2 regions of the Pseudoalteromonas sp. MMG012 genome follow, and region 2 is predicted to be linked to the other one. Evidence: predicted binding sites of a transcription regulator. Region 2 holds the regulator's gene; the other holds the start of a gene.
The links. Region 2 encodes FliA, which starts transcription of late flagellar genes. Its sites were predicted from a motif close to CTAAAGNTNNNNNNNNNNNNGCCGATA; they were not measured.
Positions count from the first base shown of each region.

Region 1: a site for FliA is predicted at 4,113-4,139, ahead of J8L97_RS00890 (flagellin). Genes of this name have one in related genera too.

Region 1 covers NZ_JAGJEF010000002.1:6,539-26,692, forward strand. The annotation lists gene J8L97_RS00880 (flagellin) at 74-1,036, opposite strand; gene J8L97_RS00885 (flagellin) at 1,195-2,160, opposite strand; gene J8L97_RS00890 (flagellin) at 3,057-4,019, opposite strand; gene flgL (flagellar hook-associated protein FlgL) at 4,338-5,549, opposite strand; gene flgK (flagellar hook-associated protein FlgK) at 5,552-7,576, opposite strand; gene flgJ (flagellar assembly peptidoglycan hydrolase FlgJ) at 7,578-8,543, opposite strand; gene J8L97_RS00910 (flagellar basal body P-ring protein FlgI) at 8,647-9,741, opposite strand; gene flgH (flagellar basal body L-ring protein FlgH) at 9,754-10,437, opposite strand; gene flgG (flagellar basal-body rod protein FlgG) at 10,453-11,241, opposite strand; gene J8L97_RS00925 (flagellar basal body rod protein FlgF) at 11,260-12,024, opposite strand; gene flgE (flagellar hook protein FlgE) at 12,183-13,556, opposite strand; gene J8L97_RS00935 (flagellar hook assembly protein FlgD) at 13,600-14,274, opposite strand; gene flgC (flagellar basal body rod protein FlgC) at 14,290-14,724, opposite strand; gene flgB (flagellar basal body rod protein FlgB) at 14,727-15,137, opposite strand; gene J8L97_RS00950 (protein-glutamate O-methyltransferase CheR) at 15,219-16,052, opposite strand; gene J8L97_RS00955 (chemotaxis protein CheV) at 16,070-17,002, opposite strand; gene flgA (flagellar basal body P-ring formation chaperone FlgA) at 17,143-17,850, shown strand; gene flgM (flagellar biosynthesis anti-sigma factor FlgM) at 17,925-18,248, shown strand; gene flgN (flagellar export chaperone FlgN) at 18,241-18,669, shown strand; gene J8L97_RS00975 (LPP20 family lipoprotein) at 18,728-19,210, opposite strand; gene J8L97_RS00980 (flagella assembly protein FlgT) at 19,322-20,154, shown strand, end outside.
Region 2 covers NZ_JAGJEF010000005.1:36,602-49,435, reverse strand. The annotation lists gene J8L97_RS02875 (ParA family protein) at 1-619, opposite strand, end outside; gene J8L97_RS02870 (chemotaxis response regulator protein-glutamate methylesterase) at 699-1,841, opposite strand; gene J8L97_RS02865 (chemotaxis protein CheA) at 1,926-4,097, opposite strand; gene J8L97_RS02860 (protein phosphatase CheZ) at 4,113-4,895, opposite strand; gene cheY (chemotaxis response regulator CheY) at 4,915-5,298, opposite strand; gene J8L97_RS02850 (RNA polymerase sigma factor FliA) at 5,337-6,047, opposite strand; gene J8L97_RS02845 (MinD/ParA family protein) at 6,074-6,934, opposite strand; gene flhF (flagellar biosynthesis protein FlhF) at 6,927-8,444, opposite strand; gene flhA (flagellar biosynthesis protein FlhA) at 8,466-10,565, opposite strand; gene flhB (flagellar biosynthesis protein FlhB) at 10,709-11,839, opposite strand; gene fliR (flagellar biosynthetic protein FliR) at 11,843-12,622, opposite strand; gene fliQ (flagellar biosynthesis protein FliQ) at 12,625-12,834, opposite strand, start outside.

The sequences.
Region 1 (20,154 bases), on a different contig from region 2:
ATACTTAAACTAATTATAGCATACGGCAAACTAGAATGTATTACATCCAAGTTTGCCGTATGCTACTTCTTTCTTAACCCAATAATGACAACGCGACTTGTGGACGCTGATTTGCTTGGCTCAAAATAGAACTACTCGCTTGTTGTAAAATTTGCATTTTAGTTAAGCTTGCCGTTTCTTGTGCAAAGTCTGTATCTCTGATCCGAGAACGCGCAGCTGTTAGGTTTTCTGATACGTTTGATTGGTTTCTAATCGTAGATTGGAATCGGTTTTGTACCGCACCAAGCTCTGCTCGCTTTTTATCAACTACTGCGATTAATGCATCCATACCGGCAAATACTGCCTGTGCATTGGCTTGTGAAGATACTGAAATACCTGTCGCAGTAAAGACATCAGAAAATGCCGTATTATCTGCTGAAGCGCCAACTGTGGTACTAATCGTACCCGTTGTAGCACTTAACGAGGCACCTGTAACACCACTGGCGACACCTGCAATGCCTGACAATGTAAAACCACCATCTGCAGTAATTGAATTGGCTGTACCACCTATACTTTTCATACTAAAACCGATGGTTTGAACAGCATCAGCACCTACCTGAAAGTTTGCATCATAGGTACCATCTAATAAGTTCTGGCCGCCAAAAGTTGTATCTTCTGCAACTCGGTTAACTTCTGCTGATAACGAACGAATCTCTTCTTGAATCGCAAGTCTATCTTCATCCGTATTCGACCCATTCGCAGCTTGTTGCGCCAAAGTTCTAACTCGTTGAAACATTTGTGTTGTTTCGTCCAGCGCACCTTCAGCCGTTTGTGCTAATGAAATACCATCATTGGCATTTCGTATACCTTGATTTAGGCCATTTATCTGACCAGTCAGTCTGTTTGAAACCTGCATACCTGCTGCATCATCTCTGGCGCTGTTAATACGCATACCTGATGACAGGCGTTTGAACGAGGTATCCAGCGAGTTTGCTGAATTATTCAACTGTCTTTGTGCGTTCAAAGAACTCACATTAGTGTTTACATATAAAGCCATAATAGCCTCCGCTTCATCTTAGATAAGGTAAATAGCGGGATACCCCTACCCTGCTAATTACCGAATTAGAGTCCTAGATTGATAGTTCTCTAATTCCGCTATCGGCGATTGGAGCGAAAGCTTTAGCTATATTTGTAAAATAAATTAAATTATATTAATTAGCCTTGTAATAAGCTCAATGCTGCTTGAGGCCGCTGATTCGCTTGACCTAGTATTGTTTGGCTAGCTTGTTGTAATATTTGATTTTTTGTCAACTTTGCTGTTTCTAAAGCAAAGTCTGCATCTTTAATACGTGATTTTGCAGATGATAAGTTTTCTGAAATATTCGCCTGATTCCGAATCGTAGATTGGAATCGGTTTTGTACCGCACCGAGCTCAGCTCGCTTTTTATCGACAACTGCAATTAATGCATCCATACCAGCAAATACAGCTTGAGCATTTGCTTGGCTCGATACACTAATACCATCCACGGTAAAGACATCTGAAAATGCAGTGTTATCCGCTGAAGTACCAACATTTGTACTAATTGTTCCGGTTGTCGCACTTAATGATGCACCTGATACACCACTGGCTACACCTGCAACTCCTGAAAGAGTAAAACCACCATTAGCTGCTAAGCTATTTGCGGTTCCACCTACACTCTGCATACTAAACCCAATAGTCTGTACTGCATCTGCACCGACTTGGAAATTCGCTGCATACGAACCATCAAGTAAATTTTGTCCACCAAACGTCGTATCACTTGCAACCCGATTCACTTCAGATGCTAATTGACGAATTTCCTCTTGAATTGCCAATCTATCTTCATCTGTATTTGAACCATTTGCCGCCTGTTGAGACAAAGTACGAATACGCTGAAACATTTGCGTTGTTTCTTCCATGGCACCTTCAGCTGTTTGCGCTAAAGATATACCATCATTGGCATTTCGATTACCTTGCCCTAATCCCAATATTTGCGATTGAAGACGATCTGAAATTTGAAGGCCAGCAGCATCATCGGCTGCACTATTAATTCGAAGGCCAGACGACAAACGTTTAAATGATGTATCTAATTCATTACCTGAATTGGTTAATTGACGCTGAGCATTCAATGCACTGACGTTAGTATTTACAAATAAAGCCATAACTCATTCTCTCTATTTCAAGTCAAAGCTGAACATTTATCAGCTTCAATTGTCTATATACAAAGTGGCAATTTTTATCGTCAAACCTATTTTGCCGATGGGGCAAAAAACTGCCATTTGCATGGTTTTAGTACCATTCAATAGTAATAAAGCAAAAGACAGGCCAAGTATTGAATATGAAAATATAAAAACATCTGTTTGGGGTAATCTGCATCACAGCTAAACACACCTATTACTTAAAGGTGCTTTATATAGATGAGGGAGGTCGAACGATTCTCGTGCTGTAAAATCCTTTTGATTTGGGCCTAAGTAACTTAATTCTCTTATAGATTCAAAAAAACGCTAAAACTCTATTTGCCACAACTTCTGTTTTGCACCGGTAATATCTACCTCTATCAATTTTACTGGTAAAAAGTTCAAAGATAACGCGAAAGTTCTCCAATAAAACGCCGGGACGCGATTTTATTGTTCAATCATAACCTCTACCAGTATGCATATTTAGGGGAAGTTGCAATACCATCAAGTGAAATGCCCTACATCTACTAATAAGAATATCTCCATCTATATAAGAAAGTAAATTTAAGGGTATTTATATTTGATGGGCTATGGCAATAAGCTGCCACTTTCAATAAATTAATAAACTAGCTCTAAGTTTAGATACAAAAACGACGTGATTTTAAATAAAAAAAAGGAGCCTAAGGCCCCTTTTTTTAAAGTTTGAGAGTGAGTGTCAATAAATTAGCATAAACATTGGCATAGCTTATGCTTATAAATACTTGTTCATTGAATTGATGAACGCTATTGGATTTTAAGCTCCTCCGCTTTGTTATCCAATTCGGTGTCCGTGTTAATACCCCATCAAGCACGGACACCAACTTCCAAATTACCGTTCGAAATTATCCTAGTAAACTTAAAGCTGCTTGTGGACGTTGGTTTGCCTGACTCAAAATCGTTTGGCTTGCTTGTTGCAAGATCTGCATTTTAGTTAAGCTTGCAGTTTCTTGTGCAAAGTCCGTATCTTTAATACGTGATTTCGCAGCTGACAAGTTCTCTGAGATATTCGCTTGGTTTCGAATTGTAGATTGGAAACGGTTTTGTACCGCACCTAACTCTGCACGTTTCTTATCAACTACTGCGATAAGCGCATCCATTCCCGCCATTACTGCTTGTGCATTTGCTTGAGATGACACTGAAATTCCATCTGCCGTAAATACATCAGAGAATGCCGTGTTATCTGCTGAAGCGCCAACTGTTGTACTAATTGTGCCCGTTGTAGTACTTAATGATGCCCCTGTTACACCACTTGCAACACCAGCAATACCTGACATAGTAAAACCGTTGTTTCCCGCTAAACTATTCGCTGTTCCACCGACACTCTGCATACTAAAACCAATCGTTTGTATTGCATCAGCACCAACTTGGAAATTTGCAGAATATGTGCCGTCTAATAGGTTTTGACCACCAAACGTTGTATCAGCTGCAACCCGGTTTACTTCAGAAGACAATGAGCGAATTTCTTCTTGAATCGCCAGTCTATCTTCATCAGTGTTTGACCCATTTGCTGCTTGTTGTGAAAGCGTACGTACACGCTGGAACATAGATGTAACTTCATCCATCGCGCCTTCAGCTGTTTGAGCTAATGAGATACCGTCATTTGCATTTCGGTTACCTTGGTTTAAACCGTTGATTTGAGAACTCAAACGGTCTGAGATTTGAAGACCTGCTGCATCATCAGCTGCGCTGTTGATACGAAAGCCTGAAGATAAACGCTTAAATGATACATCAAGCGAGTTACCTGAATTATTTAACTGTCTTTGTGCGTTCAATGAACTTACGTTAGTATTTACATAAAGTGCCATGATATTTCTCCCGATGTAAACTTTGTGTTTACTCTCAAACTTATAACTTTAAGCCTTCGATGTTTTTTATCTCTCCAGCTTGGTTACTTAAGTTATCGGAAAGGTTAAAAAATCCTTTAGAGTTTTTTTTAAAAAAAATATAACGCAATGATTTATCATAAGAAAAAAGACTAATCGGGAAAGAGCTAAAAGTACCCTCTTTATATTTAAATATTCTTTTCGCTGAATATTTTTTATATTAATCAATACATTATCGTGTTAATTGCAGAAATACCAGCTTAGGCTAGTTGCAGGGCTAGCCTAACTAGATGATTAGATTTATCGAATATATTCTAACAATGATAAATTTGTCAGGCGGCCAAAAGTAGCTTGTGAAGCTTGCAATGCCGTTTCATGTTTAGTCAGCTCAGTTATCGCTTCTGCCATATCAAGTTCTACAAGCGTTGCTTTTGCTGCTTTGTTATTTATATCGAGGTCAGCATTGGCATCGACAATCCTCTGCGCAGTATTCAATCGTCCACCTAAACCAGATTGAGTTTGTGACACTAGGTTTTTAGCATTAGTTAAACCTACGAGCGAATCAGCTAATACTTGCTCATAATCATTTTGGCTAAGCGAGGAATCGTTAAGTGCTGCCTCTAACTTATTTAGCGTGTTAAGTACATTTTCCTTTTTTGGTTGCTCTAAGTTAAATGTGATACTTGCAGCACCATTAGGTTTAACCTCCATACCATCAATATTGGCAGTTCCATCAGCATACGTACCCGACTTAAGTGCAACCCCACCCTGCAATACATCATAGGTTGTTGGCGATGTAAAATTAACCGTAATGGTATTCGCATTCGCTGGTGCTGCAGGGCTGGCGTTATATTGTGCTTTATGGAAAGAGTCAAATTGCCCCTGCTCTTTCACATAGACACTCGCCGTACCCGGTGCAATGGTAGCCCGATCAATATCTAAACGTTTAGGTACATTTTCAAATGTGTCAAAACCATTGTCACTTGATTTAATCTCTACACCTTCAGCGACCTTTATTTTATGCTGCCCTTGGTCGCCGTTGTACTCATATTGACTCGTTGTGCTATTAAAGGAGTAGGTTTGAGTATTATCTTGATATCCGGAAAATATATATCGTCCATCTTCCGTTTTCGCATTCATCAAATCGAGGACAGTTTCCTTAATTGAAGAGATCTCTTCGGATATCCCTGCTCGGTCTTCACTAGATAAAGCACCACTACCAGCTTGGATAGTAAGTACATGCGCTCGGGTTACCGACTCTTTAATATTATCTAAAACACTTTCCTGTGTTTTAAGTCGGCTATTCAACATCGTTAAGCTTTTAGTGTATTGCTCATTGGTTTGAATTCTATCTGTATACAGTAAAGCGCGGGCTGTCGCAGATGGATCATCTGAGGCTGTTAATACCCTCTTTTGTGTATTAACCTGTTGCTGCGCTTTGTTTACCTCTTGCTGGTTATTTAAAATAGAGTTTAAATTTGTTTTGTGCATTAAGTTATTTGATAAACGCATAATTACCTCGTTGCACTTAATAATGTATCAAAAATAGTTCTAGCGGTAGAGATGATCTGTGCAGACGCTGAATAAGATTGCTGGAAACGCAATAAATTTGCGGCTTCTTCATCTAAATTAACGCCAGACATTGACTCGAACCAAGCTTCAGACTGTGCTGCTAATGCTTCAAACGCCGCACCATTTGTTTTTGCTTGATTAGCAACTACACCAACATCGGTGACTAATCCTGCATATGCTTCATTGAATGTTTGCAAATTATCGGCTGTTGTCGTCGTTATGACATTTTCACGTACTAATTCACTGGATTGCAATTGACTTAATGCTAACCCATTGCGGTTATCATCAAAGCCCCCCGTATTAAATTCCACTTGAAAGGAGTCTCCTTCTTTCACGTTTCCTTCAATATTAAAATCAAACCCATAGCCATTAAATGGCGCACCAGCTGTCGATAAGATATTTTCTGCGGGAGGAGGCGCTAAAAATGTAACGGTACCACTGCCATCGGTAACCGTGTATTGATTGGCCACCGCTGTTTTTTGCAACGTAATTGTCCCATTTGTCAAACTCGGGGGTGGCCCAGCCGTGAAATTACTACCAGTACCAGTATTTGAAACAGTTCCAACCGTAATGTTTCCATCTCCCGTATTACCCGCATCTGTTTTTGTTCTAATTGGCGCAGCTAAAGCCAGCTTTTCCGGTCTATCTGTGGCCAGTTCAATATTCGCAGCGGCATGGGCATTGAGCTTTATTAAAAAACGGTCATTTGGGTTCGTTGTGCCCGCTGAAACAGATATTTCCAATCCGAATGTATCAGGCGGGGTTGCTGGACCCGTAAACACGATATTTCCTGGGGGTGTAATGTTTCCAGTTGACGCAGTACCGATTATATTTCCTTTGCTATCAACGGCAGCCACTTCTACTGTTGTTGCCGTTAGATAATTAACTATAAAGTCAGTTGCTGGAATATCTTTACCTTTTCCCGCTTCTAATGTCGCCGTAACAACAGATGTAGTACCTGCATTATTACCTTTGTACGGAAACGCCGTAGTCGTTGGAATTTTAAATAGCTCACCGCCTAAATTACCATCTAAATCCATGCCTTTTTTGTTTTGCTCATTAAATGCGTCAGCCAATGCAATCCCTATTTGACCCAACTGGTTTTGCGCTGGCTGTAATATTTCATCTCTAAATGCCAGCAAACCACCAATTTTTCCCTTTAATGTACTCGAATTGACCTCAAGCGCTACAGCTTGGCCATCTTTAACGTCCAATTTTAAATCTCGTACATTCGGGTCAGGATCCCCTGCAAGTGAAAACGCATTAAATGTACCGTTTTCCATTACTAACGCTTGGCCGGAACCTAAAAACACGAGCTTTTCACCATTAGGACCATCTAATGTTTCAATATCCACCAGCTCCGCTAAATCACTGATTGCTTGGTCCCGCTCATTTAATACTGAACTCGACGCTTTCGTACCTGTTGGGGTATTTAACGATGCAACTTGTGCATTTAAATCGCTGACCTTCTGTATTAGGTTGTTCGCTTCATTTGCAAACAAGTCAAGCTGTTGATTAACAATATTACCTTGATCAAATACAATGCCAGACAACCTATCCATTTGCTCCGTCAAGTTCTCTGCATCGGTTAAAAATAAACCACGGGTTACTCTTGAAGATGGTTGATTCATTGCTTCTTGTAAATTATTAAACAGAGAATTAATACTCTTATTTAAGCTATTTGAGTCTTCGGCAAACAATGTATCGACACGAGAGGCCTCGGTGACAAATTGTTCATAATACGTTTTATTAGAAATATCACGATTCAACTGTTTCTGCGCAAACTCATTAATTAAACGAACCGTTTCACCACGACCGACTTGATTGCCAACCATGGTCGAATGCTCAGTACGCTCACGGATATACCCTTTGGTATTCAGGTTGGAAATATTCTTACTTGTGGTCTGTAACAGCTCAGTGCTGGCTCTAATTCCACTGGTTCCAATATTCATTAGATTGAACGACATCTTAATTCACTCCCTTTCGAACCAACGATGTAAGCATTTCTTTTAAGTCGCTACGTTGTAGTACATTCTTTATTTTGGCTGCATATTGTGGGTCAGTGGCGTAACCTGCATCTTGTAAGGCTGATAAATATTGCTCGGGTTGCGCTACTTTTTTTAATGCGTCTTGATAACGAGGGTTTCCTTGTAAGAAATCCACGTAATCATTCATGCTGTCTTTTATTGTGTCGTAGGCACGAAAACTCGCTTGTTTTTTCACTGGCAAACCATCTTCAAACTCTAAAGTCAGTTTTTTGGCACTTTGACCTTGCCACGCTTTGTCTGACTTTATATTAAATAAATTATTACTACTCGAACCATCTGCTTTAGCAATGATATGTTTCCCCCAACCAGTCTCTAATGCGGCTTGAGCAACCATTACAGCTGGATTGAGCCCTATTTTCTGAGCAGCCGTTTTTGCGTGTTCCCACATGGTTGATACGAAAGACTCTGGGTCGTTAAATGATGCACTTTCGCTTGTAGTAGATGAGGTCGCGTTCACATGCGAAGGTTGCTTATCGAGTAATTCCCCTGCAGCACGTCGGTCACTCTCAAAATCAGCACCTGTACGTAATACTGACGCCGGCGTATAACCCTGTGCGTTGGGTGATAACTGCTGAACAATTAAGTCTGCCAGCCCCAAACTGCCTTTACTGGACAAATCCATTGATAATTGCTGATCATGCATTTCTTCAAAAAATTTAACGCCGCTAGAGTTAAAAGGGCTATTTTTATCTTCCATCGCCTCATTCGCTTTGCGCATACTTTTCATCAACATTTGGGTGAAAATTGACTCAAATTGTTGTGCCGCTTTTTTTAGCGCTTCATCAGAGGCGTTTGGATCGCCACCGCTTTTCAGTGCATCTTTTCTCAAGCTATTTAAATCGCTCAAATCAAAGAAATTCTGCTTTTCTAACGGATTTGTATTCATCGGCTTAATGACACTTAACTATTCATAACATTTAACAAGCAAGATTCAAGCCAATAAAAAGCCCTAACTAATTAGGGCTAATATATTAATTAATAGTAACTTTTTAAATGACAACTAATTGACCATTTATTGCACCAGCTTCCTTTAGTGCTTCTAGAATAGCCATTAAATCGCCAGGAGCTGCACCTACTTCATTAATAGCTCGCACTAAATCATCTAGACTAATACCTGGGTCAAACACAAAAGCACGAGAATCGTCCGTATCTACGTCAATAATACTTTGCCTAGTGACAACGGTTTCCCCTTCCGCCAAAGGCTGAGGCTGATTGACATTTTGCTGTTCAGCAATTGTCACTGTCAAACCACCATGTGTAATTGCTGCTGGCTGTAATTTGACATTTTTACCTATCACTATGGTACCTGTGCGAGAGTTTACGATAATTTTTGCACTTGTATCTGCTGGTTTAAACTCCAGATTTTCTAGAGTCGATAAATAAGAAACTCGCTGAGACGGGTCTCTTGGTGCGATTACACGTATAGATGCCGCATCCATCGGTTTAGCACTATTAGGACCCACCAAATTATTGATTGTATCAGCCAGACGCTTAGCAGTTGTAAAATCAGGGCTATTCAAATTAAAAGTGATAAAATCACCTTGTGTAAATGGGCTTTTAACTTCACGTTCAACAGTTCCTCCATTTGGCACTCGACCAACGGTGGGCGTATTAATGACCACCCTGCTGCCATCTAAGCCCTCCGCACCAAGACCACCAACAATCATACTTCCCTGAGCAATAGCATATACATTACCATCCACCCCTTTTAAAAAGGTTTGTAATAACGTACCTCCCCGTAAACTGCCCGCACTGCCTATTGAAGACACAGTTACATCAATCGTTTGGCCGGGCTTAGTAAAAGGGGGCAAATCAGCATGAACTGCAACAGCCGCCACATTCTTTATTTTTGGTTTCAAAGAAGACGGCAAAGTAATGCCGAAACCACTTAACATTGCTTTAAAGCTCTGTTCGGTGAAACGACTTGATTCACCCGTACCAGGCAAACCCACAACCAAGCCATAGCCTACTAATTGGTTAGAGCGAACGCCTTGCACCATACTTATATCCTTGACCCGTTCAGCCTTCGCTATTGGTACTAGCGTTATCAATAATACAGATAAGAATAGATGACATAGTTTCATAATATTTGTGCCCTAAAATGGTAGCAACGTACTCATAAAGAATTGAGTTAACCAGCCTGAACTTTGTGCTTCTTGGCCTTGCCCTTTCCCTGAATATTGAATACGGGCATTCGCAATGCGATTTGACTCAACCGTATTGTCCGCAGCAACATCTGCTGCTCGAACGAGACCTTCGAGGCGGATAAACTCCTCCCCTGTATTTAAAGTAAGCCACTTTTCTCCTCGGATCACCAAATTACCATTGGGTAACACCCGCATCACATTGACAGAAATGTTACCAAACAAACTGTTTGATTGATTTGCTTTGCTGTCACCTTTAAAAGATGACTCGGACCCTAAACCAAATTGAATATTGTCTCCGCCAATATTTACCGGCGTACCATTAAAGCCTAATACAGGATCTAGTTTTAAATCCGTTTCTTTATCGGTTTCACTGTTCGCTGCTTTAGATGCTTGTGTTGACTCTCTTAGTACAACAGTAATAATATCGCCTGTGCGTAGCGCTTTCTTATCTGCATATAAATCATTCGAACGATTTGGATTAAATAATGACCCTGTCGCAACGACTTGCTCTAAATCTTGTTCTGGATACATAGGTGCATAATAAGGGTCATCACGCACAACCTCACTATTTTGTGTCGACACGCAACCAGAAAGCAAAATCAATGCCGCCACAATCATACATAAAGCACGCATACAACCTCCTAAAATTTATAACTGCTGATTGATATAACTCAGCATCTCATCCACTGAAGAAATCACTTTTGAGTTCATTTCATAGACTCGCTGGGTTTCAATTAAGTTGACCAACTCTTCAGTCACATTGACATTTGATGTCTCCAATGCTCCTTGCACAATAGAACCTAATCCATCTGCACTCGGATTCCCTTGCACTGGTGCTCCACTCACCGCTGTTTCCGTATATAAATTCTGACCCATTGGCTCTAAACCTGATGGGTTAATAAAGTCACTTATAACTAATTGCCCGATAACCGTATTTTGTGCTTGCCCTGCGACTCTCACAGATACTTCGCCGTCTTGTGAAATTGTGATCGACTTAGCATCATCTGGCACATTCATTTCTGGTTGCACAGGGAAACCTGCACCTGAAGTAACCACTCTACCATTCTCATCGGTCGTAAATTGGCCATTACGGCTATACCCAATGGTGCCATCTGGCATTTGAATTTCAAAAAAACCAGGACCTTGGATCATCCAATCTAATGAGTTTTCAGTACTAAGCATATTACCTTGGGAGAAATTCTTTTGGTTTGCAACAACCTTGGCCCCCGCACCGAGCATTAGTCCTGAGGGTAACTCTGTATCTTGTGACGAACGACCACCAGGCTGATTAATATTTTGATAAAGTAAATCTTCAAAAATTGCTCTGCTCTTCTTGTAACCTACAGTACTAGCATTCGCGAGGTTATTCGAAATTACCGATATATCAGTTTGCTGGGCATCTAGGCCGGTTTTACTGATCCATAACGCTGGATTCATAACATATACCTCACTTCGTTAGACTATACGCAGCAGTGATACATGACGTTCGTCAATTTCTTCTGCTGTTTTCATTAGTTTCATTTGCATTTCAAACTGCCGCTGATGATTAATCATATCGACCATCTCATGCACAGGATTTACATTAGACATTTCTAAGGCTCCGCTCATTACTTTTGCTGTGGGTGATACATCACAAAAACCACATAAACCATCATCTAGCGAGCCTTCTTTTGGCCTGAATAAACCATCATTTCCTTTTTCTAATTTGGTGTTATCTGCTTCAATGATCTTTAAACGATCTACCACTTCCAAAAAGTTTGCAGGTGCCCCCTGAGGGCGCACTTGAATCGACCCGTCATCGCTGAATGTCACCTTCTCTACCGGAATAGGTAAAATAATAGGACCACTTTCACCAACAACTTGACGCCCATGACTAGTTACCAGCGCTCCATCAGCAGTAATATTCAGCGTCCCAACTTTGGTATAAGCTTCTTTGCCACTTTTATCCATGACACTTATCCAAGACTTATCAGACACCGCGATATCTAGATCTCGCCCGGTTTCAACAATCGCGCCGCTAGTCATATTCGTACCAGGCCGCTCTTGCATAGCAAACACCCGAGTCGGTAACCCTTCACCAAATGCCTGCATGGAACGTGCTTGAGCAAAATCTGACTTAAACCCGGTCGTATTTGCATTGGCTAAATTATTTGCTTTAATAGCCACACCATGCAGGTTTTGTTTCGCACCAGACATAGCGATATAGAGCATTTTATCCATTGCATTGACCTAAAAATTCATCATATAAAGAATAATGCAATTATAATGCCAGTTAAATTTTGACGGTAGATTGTAGGTGAGTAAGGTAAATAGAGTTAATGGCGGACCAAGGAGGGAAACATAAAAAGGCCGCATATGCGGCCTTTAGAATTAGTTCGTTATCGAATCTGTAATATTGCTTGTTGTAATGTTGAATTCACTTCTAACGCTCGGGAGTTCGCCTGAAAGTTTCTCTGCGCACTTATCAAATCAACAAGCTCATTCGTCAAGTTTACATTTGATTGTTCCAACGCCGAAGAATTAATTGACCCGAGCGTTCCGGAGTTTGGCTCTCCCGCAATTGGCTCTCCTGAGGTTAAGCTCTTTTTCCAAGAAGTGCCTCCCACTTGTTGAAGCCCTTGGGAGTTAGAAAAGCGAACCATAGCCACTTGGCCTAAAAATGTTGAATCACCGTTACTATATGAGGCAACAATTTTACCATCTGCACCAATATCGACCCCAGCTAAACGCCCTACTGTTGCGCCATCTTGCTCTAGTGCTTTCACTTCAAAGCGACTCGCATATTGAGTCGGTAATTTGTTGGTGGTATTCGCTTCATCGCGCCAATTCATATTCAATGGAGCTGGAAACGTAGCACCATTAGTTAACAATGTTGAAAGGCCTGTACCTGCGCCACTAGGTAAGGGCAGTGCACCAAACGTCCCACCAGCAACGACCGGTACCGCTGTACCAGCGACCCCTGCAGCAGAGTATGGGATCGTCGAACTAGGTAAGCCTGTTGCATCGAATGTAAACCCTGCAATAGGATGTGGCCCACCAGTACCCGCTGTACCATCAGACGTGAAAGGCTTATTATCTATGGTACCAAATACCTCCCAATTATTTGCTGTGGCTGTTTTTCTGAAGTAAAGCTGTACCGTATGAGGTTCACCTAACGAGTCATACACCGTAGTAGATGTTGAACTATTGAACGATGCACCAACTGTTGGATCAAAAGCAATTGTTGGTTGCGACGCTCTTGAATCAAGGTTAAACGAAGAATATACATTAGTTGTCGCTCTCGGAGCTCCTGATGCATCAGGGATTTGCATTGCCGATGCAGTACTTAAACTCACCGATGTAGTTGCACCAGTGCTTGGGTCTACAGGAAAGCCTTGTAAGAAATTACCTTGCGCATCTGAGATAAAGTTATCCTTATTTAACTTAAATGCACCAGCTCGCGTATAACTATAATCCTGCGAGCCTAATTCAGAGCTCGTAGCAAAATAACCTTCACCAGTGATTGCCAAATCTAACGAATTGGCTGTAAATTGCAATGAACCTTGGTGAAATTGCTGTGCAACCATTGTCGTTTGCGCACCATCACCATTTTTAGTTTTTCCTGAACTAAATACTGATGATGCATAAACATCAGCAAATTCAGCTCGAGACTCTTTAAAGCCTGTGGTATTTACGTTTGCGATGTTATTTGCGGTGGTGTCCAGATCTTTTTGAGCAGCCGCTAAACCTGTTAATGCAATATTAAAACTCATACTCTTACCTCTTGTACGTAAGGCCTATTCTATAAACTTTGAATTAAGCGATTTCAGCGACGTCAGTAAGTCTTACTGCGCCTGCTTTTGTGTTGATGATTATTCCGTTAGCGCCATTAACATTGACACTATCGATATTTTTAAAGGTTGCTGTCGGTAAACTGGTAAATTCACCGTTAATACTTGCTTCTGCCTTTATCTCATAATCCCCTTCAGGCATTGGTTCACCATCCCCATTCTTACCATCCCACTCGAACCTAATTGCACCTGCTTTTTGTTCCCCCATATCAATAGAGCGAACTAACTGGTTTGATTCATCGTAGATATTTACGACCAATTTCTCCGCCGGCTTAGCTGAAATAATAGAGCCTCTCGCTGAACCACTAGCACTTAACTCCAAAGTATCCGATTCAAGTAACGCTTTCTTACCAACTAGGGTTGATGCTTGTAACGCAGAATTGGATGTCATTGATGCAGACAAAGACTCAAATTTTGTATTCAAATTTGAAATACCTTCCGCCATTGTAAAGCTCGTCATTTGTGCGATCATTTGGTCATTATCAGCAGGTTTACTCGGATCTTGATAAGATAACTGCTGGGTAAGCAAGGCAAAGAAATCCTCTTGCTTTAACGTATCATCTTTTTCTACTGGCTTTTGTTTATCTGGCCACCGTAACGAATCAATATGACTGGACGTTTGACTTACTTCGCTATTCATTGGCTAGTGCCCCCGTTAACGCTGACCAAGTAGCAGAGTTTTACTCAGCATTTGTTTTGCTGCATCTGCCACCTGAACATTTGTTTGATACGAACGTGAAGCGGAAATCATATTTGTCATCTCCTCAACTACATTCACATTTGGTTTATAGATATACCCATCTTTGTCGGCACTTGGATGATTGGGACTATATTCGACCTGAAGTGGTTTATCACTTTCAACGATCCCCAATACCTTAACTCCCACTGATGCGCCTGCTGAGTTTGCATTTTGTAATTCATTTGCTTTAGTAAGTTCAGCTGCAAATACAGGGTGCCTTGCTCGATACACATCATTTTGGCTTGAACTAATGCTATTTGCGTTAGAAATATTACTCGCAGTGGTATTTAGGCGTATGTTTTGCGCACTCATTCCTGAACCCGCTATGTCAAATACATTATATAAACTCATAATTAAGCTCCTTGACCGCCTAGGGCTTTTTTCAACCCTTTAAATTTACCTGTGAGAAATTGCAAACTTGCTTGATACTCTAATGCATTCTGTACATACAAGTTTCGTTCCACTTGTATATCAACTGAATTACCATCGCCCGTATCTGTTTGATTTGGATTACGAAATAGCTCTACACCGCTGTTTAATTTAGTACCACCGGAGAGATGTTTGTCATTGGTGCGCAGCATTGTATTGCCACTTTGCTGGTTAGATTTTGCCGCTTTAAATGCTCGTGCAAAATCAATATCTTTTGCTTTGTAACCAGGGGTATCCGCATTAGCAATGTTACTTGCTAATATTTCTGCTCGCTGAGAGCGGATGGCTATTGTCTGGGGGTGAACACCTAAGGCTTTATCAAAACTAATCGCCATAACGTAACTCCAAAAATTTGACTATATGGAGTTAAAGCAATTCTTAGGCCAAAATAAAAAGGCGGCAAAAACCGCCTTAAGTTATTGTTTTTTCTGGTATATAATTCCAGGGTTACAACGGATCATATCAAACTCATCACTCAAGCCCGCCATTGATTCCGATGCACCAAGAAACAAATACCCTTTGGGATTTAGAGCTTGGGCAAATTGAGCTATGATTTTTGCTTTCACTTCTGGGGAAAAGTAAATCAGCACATTACGGCAAAATATAACATCAAACTTACCCATCAAAGCATACGAGTCAAGTAAGTTTAGATGTCTAAAATTGACCATTTTCTTTACAGGCTCTACCACCTGTGCCATGCCGTTACCACTGTCTTTAAAAAACTTTTGCCGACGTTCGGATGATAACCCTCGAGCAAGAGCCAGTGCATCATATTCAGCATGTTTGCACATATCAAGCATGGTGTTTGAAATATCAGTACCTACAACCTGTACACCCATTTTCAAAGCGCCAGGGCTTTTAGATTGATATTCACTTGCTGACATACCTATTGAGTACGGCTCTTGTCCTGACGAGCTCGCTGCTGACCATATTTTCACCGACCGTCGTAATTCACTAAATTCTGGGAAAATCTTGGTTTTAAGAAGTTCGAATGGGTAAGAATCTCTAAACCACAACGTCTCGTTTGTTGTCATTGCATCAACAACGGCGGCACGCAATTGCCGCTCATGTGGGCTCAATGTTTTTGCAACCAACTCCGACAATGACTGAACACTAAAACGCACCATGAGTGGTGCTAAGCGACTCTTTACCAAATACAGCTTGTTATCGCCAAGCACAATACCACATTGCTGCTCTAAAAAGGTTCTAAATTGATCGTACTCGTTTTGCTGAAGATGCTTATTTTCCAAAGTATTACCGCCATTCATTAATCACAGTGAACCCATTTTTTAACCGCAGTCGCCAATTCATCCGGGTTAAACTTCGCGATAAAATCATCAGCACCCACTTTCTCTATCATGGCCTGATTAAATACACCGCTCAAAGAAGTATGTAAGATAACATGTAAAGGCGCCAACTTAGGGTCCGCTTTTATTTCCGCGGTTAACGTATATCCATCCATTTCAGGCATTTCCACATCTGAAATCAATAATCCGACCCTTTCGGTTATGTCATTTTGACAATCATCTTTAGCAATTTCTCGCAGCCTAATTAATGCTTCTTTGCCATTCTTAGCTAATTCAGTTTGAACGCCCAATGGTTCAAGTGCACGTTTAACCTGATTTCTAGCTACCGCAGAGTCATCAGCAATAAATACGATACGCTCGCCAAGGTCTTTCTGCATCTCGCCATCTGATACAATATCTTGGCTCACTTCGGTATTCACCGGACAAATTTCATTGAGTATTTTCTCAACATCGAGTATTTCTACGAGCTCATTTTCTATTTCAGTTACCGCTGTCAAATATGAATATCTACCGGCCCCTGAAGGTGGCGGCATTATTTTTTCCCAATTCATATTTACAATACGTTCAACTGCGCCAACTAAGAAGCCTTGAACAGAGCGGTTGTACTCAGCAATAATTATAAAACAATTCGCTATGTCTTCGATCGGTGGACCACCAACCGCTAGCGACATATCTATCACAGAGATAGTCTGTCCGCGAATATGTGCTACACCTCTTACATAAGAGTTAGACTTGGGCATATTAGTAAGTGGAGGACACTGCAGTACCTCCCGTACCTTAAATACGTTTATGCCAAAACGTTGACGCCCCTTCAACCTGAACAGCAATAATTCTAGGCGGTTTTGCCCTACCAACTGTGTTCGTTGGTTGACCGAGTCTAAAATACCAGCCATTTCAATCTCCTACATATAAAACTGCTTGCCGGAACGATATTTGCTTACACTACTAAGGATAAGATTTACCTTGAAGAGGTGTCACAATTAACGCAAAATCTTTATACCTTGTTTCCCCTGATAAGCATAGTCGAAACATCATGAGTTTGTTAAAAAAAACCAAAACCTGCGGGTTTTTTTGCGCGATGGTCTATATTCTAGTCAGTTACCAAGTATCTGCGAACGACTATAGCACTAAAGAACTAGAAGAATTAGCACAAAATTTTGTTGCGTCACAAACAATAACTAAAGCCGATGTAAAAACCAAGTTTTCAACACTGCCATTAGATACTCGGATCACGTCAAAATTCTGTGTACAAGATTTGCAATTAAGTACCGCAGCTAAACCACCCTTTAATCGTCAAGTTACTGTTCAGATCCGTTGTACCCGAGCGCCAACATGGACCCAATATGTTCACGTACGGATCAATGAAATGTACCCTATTATTGTCAGTACCCAACTAATATCTAAAGGAGAGTTGCTCACAAAAGGACACTTAAAAATTGAGTACAAACCAAAACAATTCGTTCGAGCTGCGTATATTGAAGATTTATCTCTACTCATTGGAAGTAAAAGTAAACGAACTTTGCGAGAAGGTATGCCTATCGGTACGCACCAAGTATGTATGGTTTGTAAAGGCGATATGGTTACTATTTTCGCGAAAACGCGTACTTTGACAATAAAAACTTCAGGTGTAGCACTACAAGATGGTAATCTTGGTGAGCAGATTCGCGTTAAAAATCAGAAGTCTGGAAAAACAGTTTCTGCTCGAGTAAAAGATGTTGAATCTGTAGAGGTTAATATCTAAAAAATTTGCTAAAGTTAAAGGTATATTAGTCGATAACCTAAACATGGTGTTTAGTAACCTTGGGTCAATAAATTATGGTTAATAATATTAAAGGTCAGGCACAGCCAAATAGTGTGCTCAATAATGTTAAGCAACAAAAAGCTGAATTGCAAAAAAATGAGGCTCAAAATGCCGCATCGAATATTAAAACGCCGCAAAAAGCAGCAACTGATTCTGTAAGTTTAACACCACAGGCACAACAATTGAAAAGCATGCAAGATAAAGCACAAGACGCTCCTGCATTCGATAGTAAGAAAGTGGAAGAGCTTAAGAAAGCTATCAGTGAGGGCAAATATCAAATTGATGCACAAAAGCTGGCAAAAAATATAGCGGCATTTGAGTTCGATATGTATGGCTGATCACGTTAAACTATGTATGCATAAACTCGAAGTTCAAATCTCAAATCTAACCACTTTGACCCAGTTGTTAGACTCGGAGCTTGATATTTTGGCATCCAAAACGGGTGATGGCCTCAAAGATGCTGCACGTGAAAAACTAACACTCCTCACTGCAATCCAGAAACTTGATAAAGAACTATCTACCTTTCCTTCAGAGATTTACCTAGAAGATCCAATAACAGAGTTAACCGGAAAAATTCAAACACTATTAATAGAGTGTAAAAATAAGAATGATGTGAATGCAAAAGCTGCGCATCATGCGCAACTAAGTGTACGACAACTAAAAGAAATTTTGATTGGTACTCCAGGCTCAATCACCTATGGACAAGATGGCAGTGTTATTTCTGGTAATAGTGAATTAGTGAAAGATATTAAGGCATAGTTAATTTAATTACGCCTTTGTCTATTTTTCGAGTCAAGTTCAGTACCATTAACTTTTATTAGTAGTAAGTAACTCTTTTCACTTTTCTTGGTTTAACTTGTGTAATATATAAATCATGCACGCGCTTCATGTCTAGCTCAAGTTCCGTTGTATAAGTATCCCCAACGGCGTAAGACTTGACCACCCGGGCTCCTCTAATCACACCTTTGACCTGGCTCTTTAGCCCATCGTTTTGTGCAATTGCTCCTTTAACTGTCATTTCTGAAGACAAATTCTGTCCATATACCTGCTCTGTAAGCTCTCGGTAAGCTTCCAATTTGGACACCTTAAGCGCCATCAGCATTTTTTGTGCATCATTCATACCTGGCTGTGCGCTGAGCGGCGCATAACCGATTGCTTTAATGACTGGATAACTATCTGGCTCGACATAACTATATTCAATATGCTTATCGAACATCGAACTACAACCTGCTAACCAAAATAGTATCACTATCAAAATAATCGATTTTGAGTTCACTATCGAATAAGAAGGTATTTTCATTATTAATTGCCTCTAGAACTTAGTTACTAATTCTTAATGCACATTTCTTGCCAATAAATATGGCATATCTATTGCTGTATTAATTTATAAGCGTTCTAATGGAGATCAATCATGAATCAGTTAACCATTTTTTTGAGTATATTATTATATAGTATGGCGGCAAAAGCTGAGTGGTACGAAGTAACAGGCTATGCAAATATATTAGATAGCAACGTTGCCGATGCTCGAAAAAGCGCAGTTCAAGATGCGATTACACAAGCATTAATTTTTTCCGGCGCAACAGTATCCAGCGTACAAACGGTTGCTGATGGCTTGCTAAGCCAAGATCAATTGAAAGTCAAAGCACATGCAGAAATACAACAAGCCACTTTGATCAGTGAAGAACAAAATAATAACGATTACATGGTGACTTTACATTTAGATATATATGCAACCCAAGAACATTGCACCCATCAACAATTTAATAAGCAAGTTACCGTCACCCAGAGCCAACTTATACAACCACATCAAGCTCGTCTTGGTCAAATATTTGACATCGCAAAGGCAAGCTCCCAAAGACTGTACAACACAATGATGGAACGTGCTACAGCAATTAAAGCTGTGCCATATATCAACAGCGCTATAAATGTTCGCCCTTTTTTTTCTCAAAGGTTTGACTACGACCCAGCACTTATCGAAACCTTAAGTAACAATAGCAACAGTCAATATGTACTATTTAGTCAAATCACCGATATTGCGCAAGGTAAAAAGCTAAACAATGACTATGCGTTTTGGGAAGATGACCAATATGTACGTAGCTTTAAGGTAGATTTTGCGCTTTATGACGCGATGACCCGAGACAGACTATGGCAAAAACACTATGCTGTTCAGGGGATCTGGCCATTCGAAAAAACAACTCTTATTGATGTATATAGTGATGAATTCTGGCAATCAAATTACGGTGA
Region 2 (12,834 bases):
AATTGGCTAATAGTGATTTATAAGCTTCTAATGATGCTTTAGTCCTTTTATCATACATTGTAGGCACAATAGTATATTGATAATCTTTGGATTGCGAACTTTGCATCAATTCCATGGTACGCATCATACGATCTAAGCCTTTTAATGCTAAAAACTCTGTTTGTACTGGGATAAGTATACGCTCACTTGCAGCAAGGGCATTAACCATTAAAACACCCAATACAGGGGGGCAATCTAAAATAGCATAATCATAATGCTCGCTAATTTTTGCCAGCGTTTTTTTTAACACCAAGCCCATCCCCGTGCGATTGCCCATACTTCTATCTAATGTCGCGATTGCCATTGTTGCGGGCAAAATATCCAGATTATCAATTGTAGAAGGGCACAACGCTTGCAAAATTTCCTCACTTTGCATCGCTGAGCCTCGCGCAAAAATATCATAAACGCTCACCTCTAACTCTTCTGAGTCGATCCCAAAATAATAAGTCAGTGACGCGTGCGGATCTGTGTCTATTAATAATACACGCTTTCCTTGCAATGCGAGTATACCACCTAAGCTCACTGCGGTAGTGGTTTTCCCTACCCCACCTTTTTGATTTGCGACTGTCCAAATCTTCACAATATATGTCTATTCCTAAACGCGATGCCTATTCACAATAAATTAATTGCCCATTACGTACGCTGTTTCTCGCACATTATTAGCACCCTACCTCTTTTGCAACTCTCATCGCAACATCTTGGAGTGCTAAACTCTCAGTTGATAAACCAGCATTAGTAACAGCTTGAGGCATACCGTAAACAACACATGTTTTTTCATCTTGTGCCCAAATAGTAGAACCTGCTTGTTTTAACATTCTTGCCCCATCCCGACCATCGGCCCCCATACCTGTTAAAACTACGGCCAATACATCCCCTTGGTATGCCTTAGCTGCACTAGCAAAAGTAATGTCTACACTCGGTTTATAAGTAATCCTAGGACTCTCATCCTCAAATACTTTCAATGTTTTAGAGCCGCCTCTGGCTTCCACCATCATCTGCTGTCCACCAGGCGCTAAATAAGCGACACCAGGAACGAGTCTATCGCCATTTTTAGCCTCTTGTACTTTTATCTTGCAAAGACTATCAAGACGCCCAGCAAAAGCTGGGGTAAACGCTGCAGGCATATGTTGAATCAGCAGAATTGGATGCGGGAAATTAGCAGGGAGTTGAGTTAAAATAGTTTGTAAAGCAACAGGTCCTCCTGTTGAAGTACCAATAGCAACTAACTGGTAGCGTTTTCCTGATGCTTTTACACTTGTCGAAGTCGTCGTTGGCGAAGAGCTTCGACTAAAGCTCCTATCTGGCTGTGCTATTACTGGTTTAGCTGATGTCGTAGGCCTCGAATTTAATCGACTACTCCCCTCAGTCGCTGGCGCTCTTGTTGTTGGTGCCACACGATGAACCCGCCTACGGCCAATCTCTTTAACTTTTGACTGTAAAGATTTAATCGCCTCTCCGCTATTACGTGCTATGTCTTCAAATTTTTTCGGTAAAAAATCTAGCGCACCTGCATCCAAAGCGTCTAACGTTGCACTAGCACCTTCTCTTGTTAAAGATGAAAACATCAATATTGGTGTCGGGCTCGCTTTCATAATCGCTTTAACTGCGGTTATCCCATCCATTACTGGCATTTCAACATCCATTGTGATGACGTCAGGTCGAAGCTTTGCAGCTTTTTCTACTGCTTCTTGTCCATTAACAGCAAAATCAATAACCTTGATATCACTGTCTTTTTCTAATATTTCACTGACACGACGACGAAAAAAGCTCGAATCGTCTACTACTAATACTTTAACTGCCATTGGCACGCTCATTCTTCTCTGCGGATCTGAAAAGTGGTGCACTAGCACCACTTCAATCAATTTAACTGTAATCTACAAACTCGGTTACTGACCAGCGTAATGTTTCAGCATATTTGGTACATCTAAGATCAACGCTATACCACCATCAGAGGTTATTGTCGCGCCAGCCATACCTGGAGTACCTTGCAGCAATTGGTCGAGAGGCTTAATTACCACCTCTTCTTGGCCAATCAAAGAGTCAACAACAAATCCAACTTGCTGCGTACCTATTTGCACTATAACGACATGACCTTCCGCTTTTCTGGTCGTTGTATCTGCGCCTTTTACTAACCAATGCTCCAAATAAAACAGTGGAATAGCTTTTTGTCTCACGATGATAGTCAGCTGTCCATCGACAATATTCGTTTTTGTTAAATCTAAATGGAAAATCTCGCTAACACCAGCAAGAGGTAATGCAAAAGTTTGCTCACCTACAACAACCATTAAGGTTGGTAGTATCGCTAGCGTCAGTGGTACTTTGATTTCTAAAATAGTGCCAACACGAAGCTCCGATTGAATATTCACGGAACCATTGAGCTGAGTAATTTTAGTTTTTACAACATCCATTCCAACGCCACGGCCTGATATATCAGATATTTCTTCTTTCGTTGAAAACCCTGGTGCAAAAATTAAATTATACGCTTCGGTATCAGATAAACGGCTAGCCTGATCAGAATCAATAACCCCTTTCCCAATCGCTATTTTCTTAAGCTTTTCTGGATCCATACCTGCACCATCATCTCTGATGGTTAACAATATATGATCTCCTTCTTGGGAGGCTGATAACGTAACCGTACCCGTTCTTGGCTTGTTTGCTGCTTCACGAACATCTGGCATTTCAATACCATGATCGACTGAATTTCGCACTAAGTGAACGAGTGGATCTGCTAACGCTTCAACTAAATTTTTATCTAAATCAGTCTCTTCACCTTCCAAAATTAAATTAATATCTTTTTTCAGGCTTCGAGCTAAATCCCTAACAACGCGAGGAAAACGACCAAACACTTTTTTAATTGGCTGCATCCGAGTTTTCATTACCGCGCCTTGTAAATCAGCAGTAACAACATCTAAGTTAGAAATAGCTTTACCCATAGTTTCACTATTTGTATTGTTAGCTAAACTCACTAACCTATTTCTAACCAAAACTAATTCACCAACCATATTCATGATTTGATCTAAACGTTTTGTATCCACTCGTACAGTTGTTTCTGCTTGCGCAGCAGCTGGTTTTTTAGCCACTGGCGCTTTCGCTGGCGCAGCCTTAGCTTCAAGTTTAACAACTGGTTTCGGTGCTGGTTTTGGTTTTGGCGTTGGTGCTGGCGTAGCCGCTTTTGGAGGCTCAGGTTTTTGTATAGATTCATTCTGTTTAGAAGGTGCTTCTAACTCTGTTGAACGTGGAGCCCCCCCCTTGCCATGAAGTTCATCTAATAATGCTTCAAAATCATCATCATTGATTTCATCGTCAGCGTTATCACCTCCGACAGCCGCACTTGGCGGTGACGAATTTCCTGTAGTTGATGATTCCGCCTCTATATTACCAAAACTACCAACGCCATGTAATTCATCTAGTAGACTATCAAATTCATCATCACTTATATCACCATCACTGCTGCTCGCAGCTGGCGCTGGCGCTGGAGTAGGAGCTGGTCCTTGCCCTGATCCATGAAGTTCATCCAATAAATTTTCAAATTCATCTTCTGATATCTCATCAATACCACCATCATTTTCTGTAGCAGGCGCTAAGTCCGCCTCAAATAACACATCATCGACAGGTGGTGTACTAACCGGCTCGGGCTCGGTTGCAACAATTGGCGCTTCATCTTCTGATTCTGGTCGACTTAATTGATGTAACGTCTCTAATAATTGAGGGTCTGCAGGCTCTGGTTTTTCACGATTTTGAATATGCCCAAACATCTCATTAATGGTATCTAATGACTGTAGAATCACATCCATCAATTCGGAGCTAACGCCTCTTTGCCCTTGCCTTAATACATCAAACACATTTTCAGCACCATGACATGCATCAACGAGTTCGGTCATACTTAAGAAGCCGGCTCCGCCTTTGACAGTATGGAAACCTCGGAATATGGCGTTCAATAACTCCTTATCTTCAGGATTGTTCTCCAGTTCTACCAGTTGTTCTGATAATAGCTCTAGAATTTCTCCTGCTTCAACAAGAAAGTCTTGTAAGATATCTTCATCGACTTCAAAGCTCATGTACCTACTCTCCTATTAGAAGCCTAAACTAGACAATAAATCATCTACTTCATCTTGCCCAGAAACCACATCATCGCGAGTATCCGCATCCAATATGGGGCCTTCGGGACCTGATATAGCATCTATGTCTACTTCAGTTGCTTGAACTACCGCTTGCTCAGCGATTACGTCACTTTCTTGGGCTGGTAGTTCATCAGTCGTACCAAAAACGGTAAGCATATGGATAAGGTTATCTTCAACTTCCCTGACAAGTTCAATAACACGGCGAATAACTTGACCGGTTAAATCTTGATAATCTTGTGCCATTAGCACGTTAGTCATCAGGCCCTGTAACTCGTCAGTACGAGTTTGAGAGCCCTGCATAAAACGATCTAGGTCATGACAAAGCGTTTTAAATTCACCGAGTTGGATATCTCGGCTCATTAAACGATCCCACGTAGGCTTTATCTCTGAGATCTCGTCACCTAACTGTTGCGCTAAAGGTAAGCTAGCCTCTATTGCATCCATTGTTTTGTTAGCTGCATTCTCAGTCATTTCCATGACATAATTTAAACGTTGTTTAGCGTCAGGAATGGCTTCAGTCGTCAAATCAGCAAGGCGAGTATCGAGTTCGAAACTTTTTAGAGACTCATGCAATTGACGGGTTAATTTACCCACCTCCGCAAACAACTCGGACTGTTCTTTATTCGCAGCATCCAGTATAAGTTGGTCTGCTTTATCTTGCTCACCTTGTTCCAAATAAACAACAAGTTGTTTAGCTTGCTCAAGGGTGATTTGAGGCACAGAAGGCGTTGACATAAGCCTCTCCTTCTTATTGTTAACCTAAACGTTCAAACACTTTTTCTAACTTAGTTTTTAGCGTTCCTGCAGTAAACGGTTTAACTATATATCCATTTACACCAGCTTGCGCAGCAGCTACTATCTGCTCTTTTTTCGCTTCTGCTGTTACCATCAGAACAGGTATGTGCTTTAAACTATCGTCAGCCCTAATTGCACGCAATAAATCTATTCCTTGCATACCTGGCATATTCCAGTCTGTTACAACAAAATCAAACTCTTGATTTTGAAGCATAGGAAGCGCCGTACTTCCATCATCAGCTTCTTGTACATTTGTAAAGCCTAAGTCTCTAAGTAAGTTTTTGATTATTCTCCTCATTGTAGAAAAATCATCAACCACGAGAATTTTCATGTTTTTATCCAAAACATCCTCCAGTGAGGTTTCAACCTATTATTTTTACTCTAATTGACCCAGTCATTGATTTTAGCTTTGAGCTTTATCATTGCCTGCCCATGGATTTGGCTAACACGAGATTCACTAACATCAAGTATCTGGCCTATTTCTTTTAAATTCATTTCGTCGTTATAGTAAAGAGAGAGTACTAAACTATCCCTTTCTGGTAGCGATTGTATCGCTGTCAGCAACGATTCATTAAAACGTTCATTTTTAACGTTATTAAAAGGTTTGTCTAGCGATAAATCATGGTTTGCAGGAGTAATCACGTCTTCATCAACGCCTAAATCCTCGATACCGATAATTTTACTCGCATTTACATCATGTAGAATATGATGGTACTCATCTAACGTAATATCAAGTTTTTCAGCAATTTCAATATCTTTTGGTTCTCTTCCCAACGCAGATTCAAGGAAAGATATCGCTTCAGCCACCGTCCTGCTGTTTTTATGAACAGAACGTGGAGCCCAATCGCCTCGGCGGATTTCATCCAACATCGCGCCCCGGATCCGAATACCCGCGAATGTTTCAAAACTTGCCCCTTTACTGGCGTCAAAGTTTTTTGACGCCTCGATGAGACCAATCATACCTGATTGAATTAAATCATCTAATTGAATATTTGCAGGTAGCCTTGCCAATAAATGGCATGCCACCTTTTTTACAAGTGATGCATGACGTTCAACCACCATGCTCAAGTGTTCTGTTGTTTGATACCCCATCGCTTTACTCACCGATGATGCCATAGTTACCCATTGACAAGTTGTTCAATAAAAAACTCTAAATGCCCTGATGGCTGATGTGGTATAGGCCATTTAGCGGCCTTGCTTGCCAGCCCACGAAATGCAACCGCGGCTGGAGACTTAGGAAATAGCTCAACAATTGTTTTTTGACGCCGCGAAGACTTTCGCATGTTTTCGTCATACGGAACTGTTGCAACAAGCTCAAGTGCCACATCTAAGAATCTATCCGTCACTTTAGACAGTTTAGCAAATAACTCTTGGCCTTCTCTTAAACTACGCACCATATTCGCAACTATTTTAAATTTGTAAACGCCATGCTCTCTGCTTAAAACTTTAATCAATGCATAAGCATCTGTAATGGACGTTGGCTCATCACATACAACGACCATTACGTCCTGTGCTGCTCTAGAGAAGCTTAGCACCATATCCGAGATACCGGCGGCAGTATCTACAATTAAAATGTCAAATTCAGTATTTAACTCACTAAATGCCCGGATCAACCCAGCATGCTCTGCCGGTGTAAGCTCAACCATATTCTGTGAGCCGGATGTCGCAGGCACTATTTTTATGCCTGCTGGCCCTTCAACTAAAATCTCATCTAGCTCACATTCGCCCGATAAAACATGAGATAAATTCTTTTCGACACGCAGACCCAACATGACATCACAATTTGCCAACCCTAAATCAGCGTCTAAAACTAATACTCTGTTACCTTGTTGACCTAACGCTATAGCCGTGTTCAAAGACACATTGGTTTTACCCACGCCACCCTTACCACCAGTAACGGCTATGACTTTAACACCATGGTTATTATTTTGATTCATCCTACGCAGGCCACTTGCTTGATCTAAAACTGTGTTAATCATACATTCCTACTGTCTGAGACGCCACTGCTTCGCGCCTCGAATGTTGTGCTTTTATTCTCTTTAAATACAATTGCTCAGCTTTTTTGACTAACTTTTGAGCATTTGCCACTCGAATGTCTTCTGGCACCCGTTGACCATTAGTAAGATACCCTATTGGCAAGCGATTTTGAATCGCAATACTGATAATCTCACCTAAACTTAGACATTCATCAAGTTTTGTGAAAATACAGCCACTTAAATTTACTTTTTGAAAGTGACGGACCGACTCTTGTAAAACATGCATCTGTGAAGTCGCACTTAATACTAAATAACTTCTAATATCAACTCTTGCACTACGCATTAAAGTATTTAATTGTTCTGTTAATCGCAAATCTCTTTGACTCATTCCTGCTGTGTCTATTAATACTAGACGCTTATTGCGTAAATGATATAAAACTTCTGCTAATTCATTGGCATCTTTTACTTGCTTTACAGGACAACCTATAATCCGGCCATATGTCGCTAACTGCTCATAAGCACCTATTCTATACGTATCTGTCGTAATTAGCGCTACTTTGTCAGCTCCATATTTTTGTGCGCCTAATGCCGCAAGTTTTGCCACAGTGGTTGTTTTACCCACACCAGTTGGACCAACTAACGCATAAACACCACCTTGGCGTAAGATATCATTATTGGTTGTATGCATTTGGTTTACGACCATATTAAGCAATGCATTCCATGCTTCTTTGCGCGAAACATCATCTGGAATAAAACACGCCATTTGTTCCGCAACCTCTGAATCAATCCCCATACCTTGCAGGCGATCAATTAAACAGGCTCTAGTAGGATCTCTGCGTGCCATATCTTGTTGCATCAATCCGGAAACTTGGTGCTCTAACAACTGACGAATTGCATTCATTTCTTCGCGCATTGACGTCATTTCGTCTGGCTGGACTTCATCTGACTGTTTAACTATATCATCACCAAATCCAGACTCTAATTCATCCTCAAACTTCCAATCAGCGTTGCTTTCAGTGTGACGAGCTGAAATATCCATTGGTTTTGATTTCGTTGGTCTAACATGACTTTGTTGAGTCGGCGCGCTTTGACGCTGTCCCATTGAACCATATTGACCACCGACTTCTGCATGCTTATTGAATACTTGGTCTGTATCAATACCAGATTGCGAAAACATCGATGCCAACTCAGGAGAACGGGGACGAGGTGCTTGGCGCTCTAACAGAGCTTGCAAGCTATCTGCAACTTGAGCTTGTGGCTCAGGCCGTGCTCTTTGAGGCTCTGGACGTATAAATCTAGGCGGTTGTGATTGCGGTTGCGTAACCGTTTCTGCTAGATTTTCTGAAACCTGAGGTTGTTTCACTAGTTCTCGGTCATTATCTACCGCTGCAACGATCTCAACACCATCTGCCAACTTTTTATTTGACATGATTACAGCATCAACGCCAAGTTCTTCTTTGACTTCCTTTAATGCTGTGCGCATATCTTTAGCAAAAAAACGTTTAATTTTCATGTTACAACCCCTTGAGTCCTATTATTGTCCAACTGAGCTCACAATCTTGATTTGCCTTTCATCTGGTACTTCTTGATATGACATCACTCGAAGTCCAGGTATTGTATGTTTAACAAATCTTGAGAGCACACTTCTCAACATACCTGAGGTTAATAAAATAGACGGGTCACCTAACATTTCTTGCGTTTGATGCGCTTCTCGTAACGATTCTTGAAGCCGCTCCGCAAGGCCTGGTTCGATACCTGCCCCTTCATCACCTGCGTTCTGAAGTGACTGATGCAACATCTGTTCCAACTCAGGCGCCAATGTTATGACAGGGATTTCTTCCGCAGCTCCTACTGCATCTTGAATAATCAATCGTCGTAACGAGATTCGTACAGCCGCGGTGAGTACATCTGGGTCTTGACTACGAGGACCATACTCTACGAGCGTTTGAATTATTGACCGCATATCTCTAATTGCGACCCCTTCATTAAGTAAGTTTTGCAATACTTTAACGATAGTCGTGAGAGGTAATACATCTGGCACCAAACCTTCAACAAGTCTCGGATGACTTTTCGCCAAAATATCTAGTAGGTTCTGAACTTCCTCATGACCTAATAGTAGTGATGCGTTATTAGTCAACAGTTGGCTTATATGTGTTGCTACGACAGTTGCAGCATCAACGACTGTATAACCAAGAGAATGCGCTTCATCTTTCTGTTCGGGTTTAATCCATACAGCCTCTAAACCAAATGCTGGATCGGTTGTAGCAACACCATTTATTGGACCAAATACCTGGCCCGGGTTAATTGCAAGCTCATCACCATGCTTTAATTCCCCATCTCCGGATCCCACTCCCATTAAAGTAATATTGTATGCATTGGGGTCTAACTCTAAGTTATCTCTAATATGTACTGGTGGAACCAAGAACCCCAGTTCTTGAGAAAGCTTTTTACGAACACCTTTGATTCTACTTAATAGTTCACCACCTTGTGCTTGATCTACCAACGGTATTAGACGGTAACCAACTTCAAGCCCAATAACATCCACAGGCTGAACGTCGTCCCAACCAAGCTCTTTTTGATCTTGTTTTCGAGCTGCGATGTCACCACCTTTGGCTTCTTCCGCTTGTTTAACTTCCTCTGCTTTTGTTTTTTGGGACTGAGTGTAATACGCCAAATATCCGAGTAATGCACCTAAACTCAAAAATGCAACATGAGGCATCCCTGGTACAAGTCCCATAACAATTAAAATTGCAGCAGCTATTGATAATGACTTTTCATTACCAAGTTGGGCCTTAAATTGATCTCCCATATTGTGAGATTCATTTTGTCTAGTAACAACAATTGCAGTGCCGATAGATAGAAGCAACGATGGTAATTGCGCCACAAGTCCATCCCCAATGGTGAGTAGAGTATAAACCTCCATTGCTTTACCAAACCCGAGATTGTGTTGGATCATACCAACAAATAAACCACCAATAATATTAATAGCTAAAATAACAATACCTGCAATAGCGTCCCCTTTTACAAACTTACTGGCACCATCCATTGACCCGTAGAAATCAGCTTCACGGGTTACTTCTTCTCGCCTAGCTCGAGCATCGTCTGCACTAATAAAGCCTGCATTTAAATCTGCATCAATCGCCATTTGTTTTCCTGGCATTGCATCTAATGTAAATCGTGCTGACACTTCAGAAATACGCCCGGCTCCTTTAGTGATTACAACAAAGTTAATAATAATTAGAATTAAAAAGACCACTAAGCCGACCGCGTAATTTCCGCCGATGACCACTGAGCCGAATGCTTCAATTACTTTACCAGCCGCATCACCACCATTGTGCCCTTCAAGCAAAACAACTCGTGTACTCGCGACATTTAATGCCAATCGCATAATTGTTGCAATAAGTAACACTGCTGGAAACATACCAAACTCTAACGGTTTCATGGTGTAAACAGTTACCAATAGAACGACTAGTGCTAGCGCGATATTAAAAGAAAATAAAATATCTAGTAGGAAAGGAGGCAGAGGTAAGATAACCATGCCTAGCGCAGCCAGAACCATTAGAGGGGTACCTACACCCTTTGCATATTCTTTCTTATCTCTATTGATTTGCTGTAAAACTGCTTTAAAATCCATAACTTAGTAACTACAAAATATTGACACTGACTAGTACAAAGCAAGTTATGCGCCATAAAGTTACTAACCCTAAATTTATAAGGTAATGATGAAAAATGTAGAGCATAAATAAATGTTACGCTTGTCTAAAAAAACCGTGAAGTTTAATGTTTCAACTCGTTGGGAATAGGTAGATCGTCATTAAGCGCTGTCGGTCGCTTGCCTCGGCCCTTTTGAAAGCGCTTTAACTGAAATACAAAAGCGAGTACTTGTGCTACGGCTGTAAACAATTGATCTGGTATTTGCTGGCCAACTTCAGTGGTATGGTATAAAGAACGTGTTAAAGCTGGTGATTCAACAATAGGCACTTCATTACCTATTGCGACCTTTCTTATTTGCATGGCCAGTTCATCAACACCTTTCGCTAGTACAATGGGCGCACCGGCTTTTTCCGTATCGTATTTTAATGCAACGGAATAGTGCGTTGGGTTAGTAACAATCACATCTGCATCAGGCACATCTTGTATCATACGACGCTGGGACATCTCTCTTTGAGTGCGACGGATACGCGCCTTAATTTGTGGATCACCTTCCGAATTTTTATATTCATCTTTTACTTCTTGCATCGTCATTTTAAGCTGTTTATGGTGATTATAGCTTTGGTAAGGAGCATCTATGGCTGAAATAATAATTAACGTACAACTTAACGCTAAAAACATCCATGCCAAGATTTCTAATGCGTGAATGATGCTACTGGGGATTTGCTCGACACTTAAATGCAATATTTCATAAAAAAAAGTGTTTATCAAGTAAATAGCAAAACCTGCTACCAACCCAAATTTAAGTACCGCTTTTACTAGCTCAATACCCGCCTGTGGGCCTAGCATTCTTTTAATACCTTTTGCCGGAGACATTTTACTGGCTTTAGGTGCCGCTGCCTGCCAACTAAAGTTAAAGCCGCCTAATAAAGTATTACCAACAATAGCGGCTATTACAATGATAAAAACAAACATAGACATTGGGAAAATAAGCTCGGAAAACATCTCCCCCCATATAGAGAACATCTTGGTTGTATCGTATGTTTCATTACGGTTTAGGCTCAATGCTCGGCCCATTATATTATACAGCCCCTTTCCTATATCAGGTCCATACAATAGCAATGATATTGAGGAAAAAATGAGTACAAATGTGGTCCCTAACTCTTTCGAACGTGCAACTTGCCCTTTCTTACGAGACTCATCTATTTTTTTCCCCGTGGGTTCTTCCGTTTTTTCTTGACCCGAATCTTCTGCCATATGCTATACCGTACAACCAATTAAATTGCACATTAGTTCAATTGTCTTAAGCCATTGAAATTCATATTGCACTAAAAAATTTCCTAACGTAGCCCAAATAATAGTAAGACCTGCAACAAGGGTAAATGCAAAACCAACTGCAAATATATTCATTTGCGGCGCAGCACGGGTCATAATGCCCAATGAAATATTAATCACCAACATGGCTGTTAACGGTGCAAGGGATAACGCCATTGCCGTTGAAAACATCCACCCTCCCCAATTCACTATTTGCCAATAATTATCGACAATCCACCATTGCCCATTAATTGGAAAAGTTTGAAAACTAAACACTACCATTTGAATCATCATTAAATGACCATTCAAAACAAAAAACAATAATGTAGCTAAAATCAAGTAAAACTGACCAACCGCAGGGACACTCAAGCCATTAGCGGGGTCAACCACAGAAGCAAAACCAAGGCCCGTTTGCATAGCCAAAATCTGCCCTGCAATAATAAATGTATTAAGTAGCAATAAAGATGCAAATCCAATGGCTATGCCAATGATCATTTGTTGAATAACAACGAAAATCATAGAAAATGAGAAGAGGTCACTAAATTGCGAAGTAGGTAAAACAGGCATCACGGCAAAAGTAACCGTTACAGACAATCCAAGTTTTATTCTCGTTGGTACACTCTGTGCCCCCAGCCCAGCCATCACCATAATCATCGAGCTAATACGTACTAAAGGAAGTAAAAAATCGCTTAACCACTGGACTATAATCGCAAAAGGAAACTCCACGACTAACCTGCAATTTCAGGAATTGATAAAACTAAACCAGTGAAAAAATCCATCAACTCTTGTGTGAGCCAATGCCCCCCAGCAATCAATGCTAAAATTGTAACAATTAGGCGTGGTAAAAAACTCAACGTTTGTTCATTAATTGACGTAGCTGCCTGGAAAACAGCAACAACGAGTCCGATAGATAAGCCAGGAAGTACAATTGCTGCAAC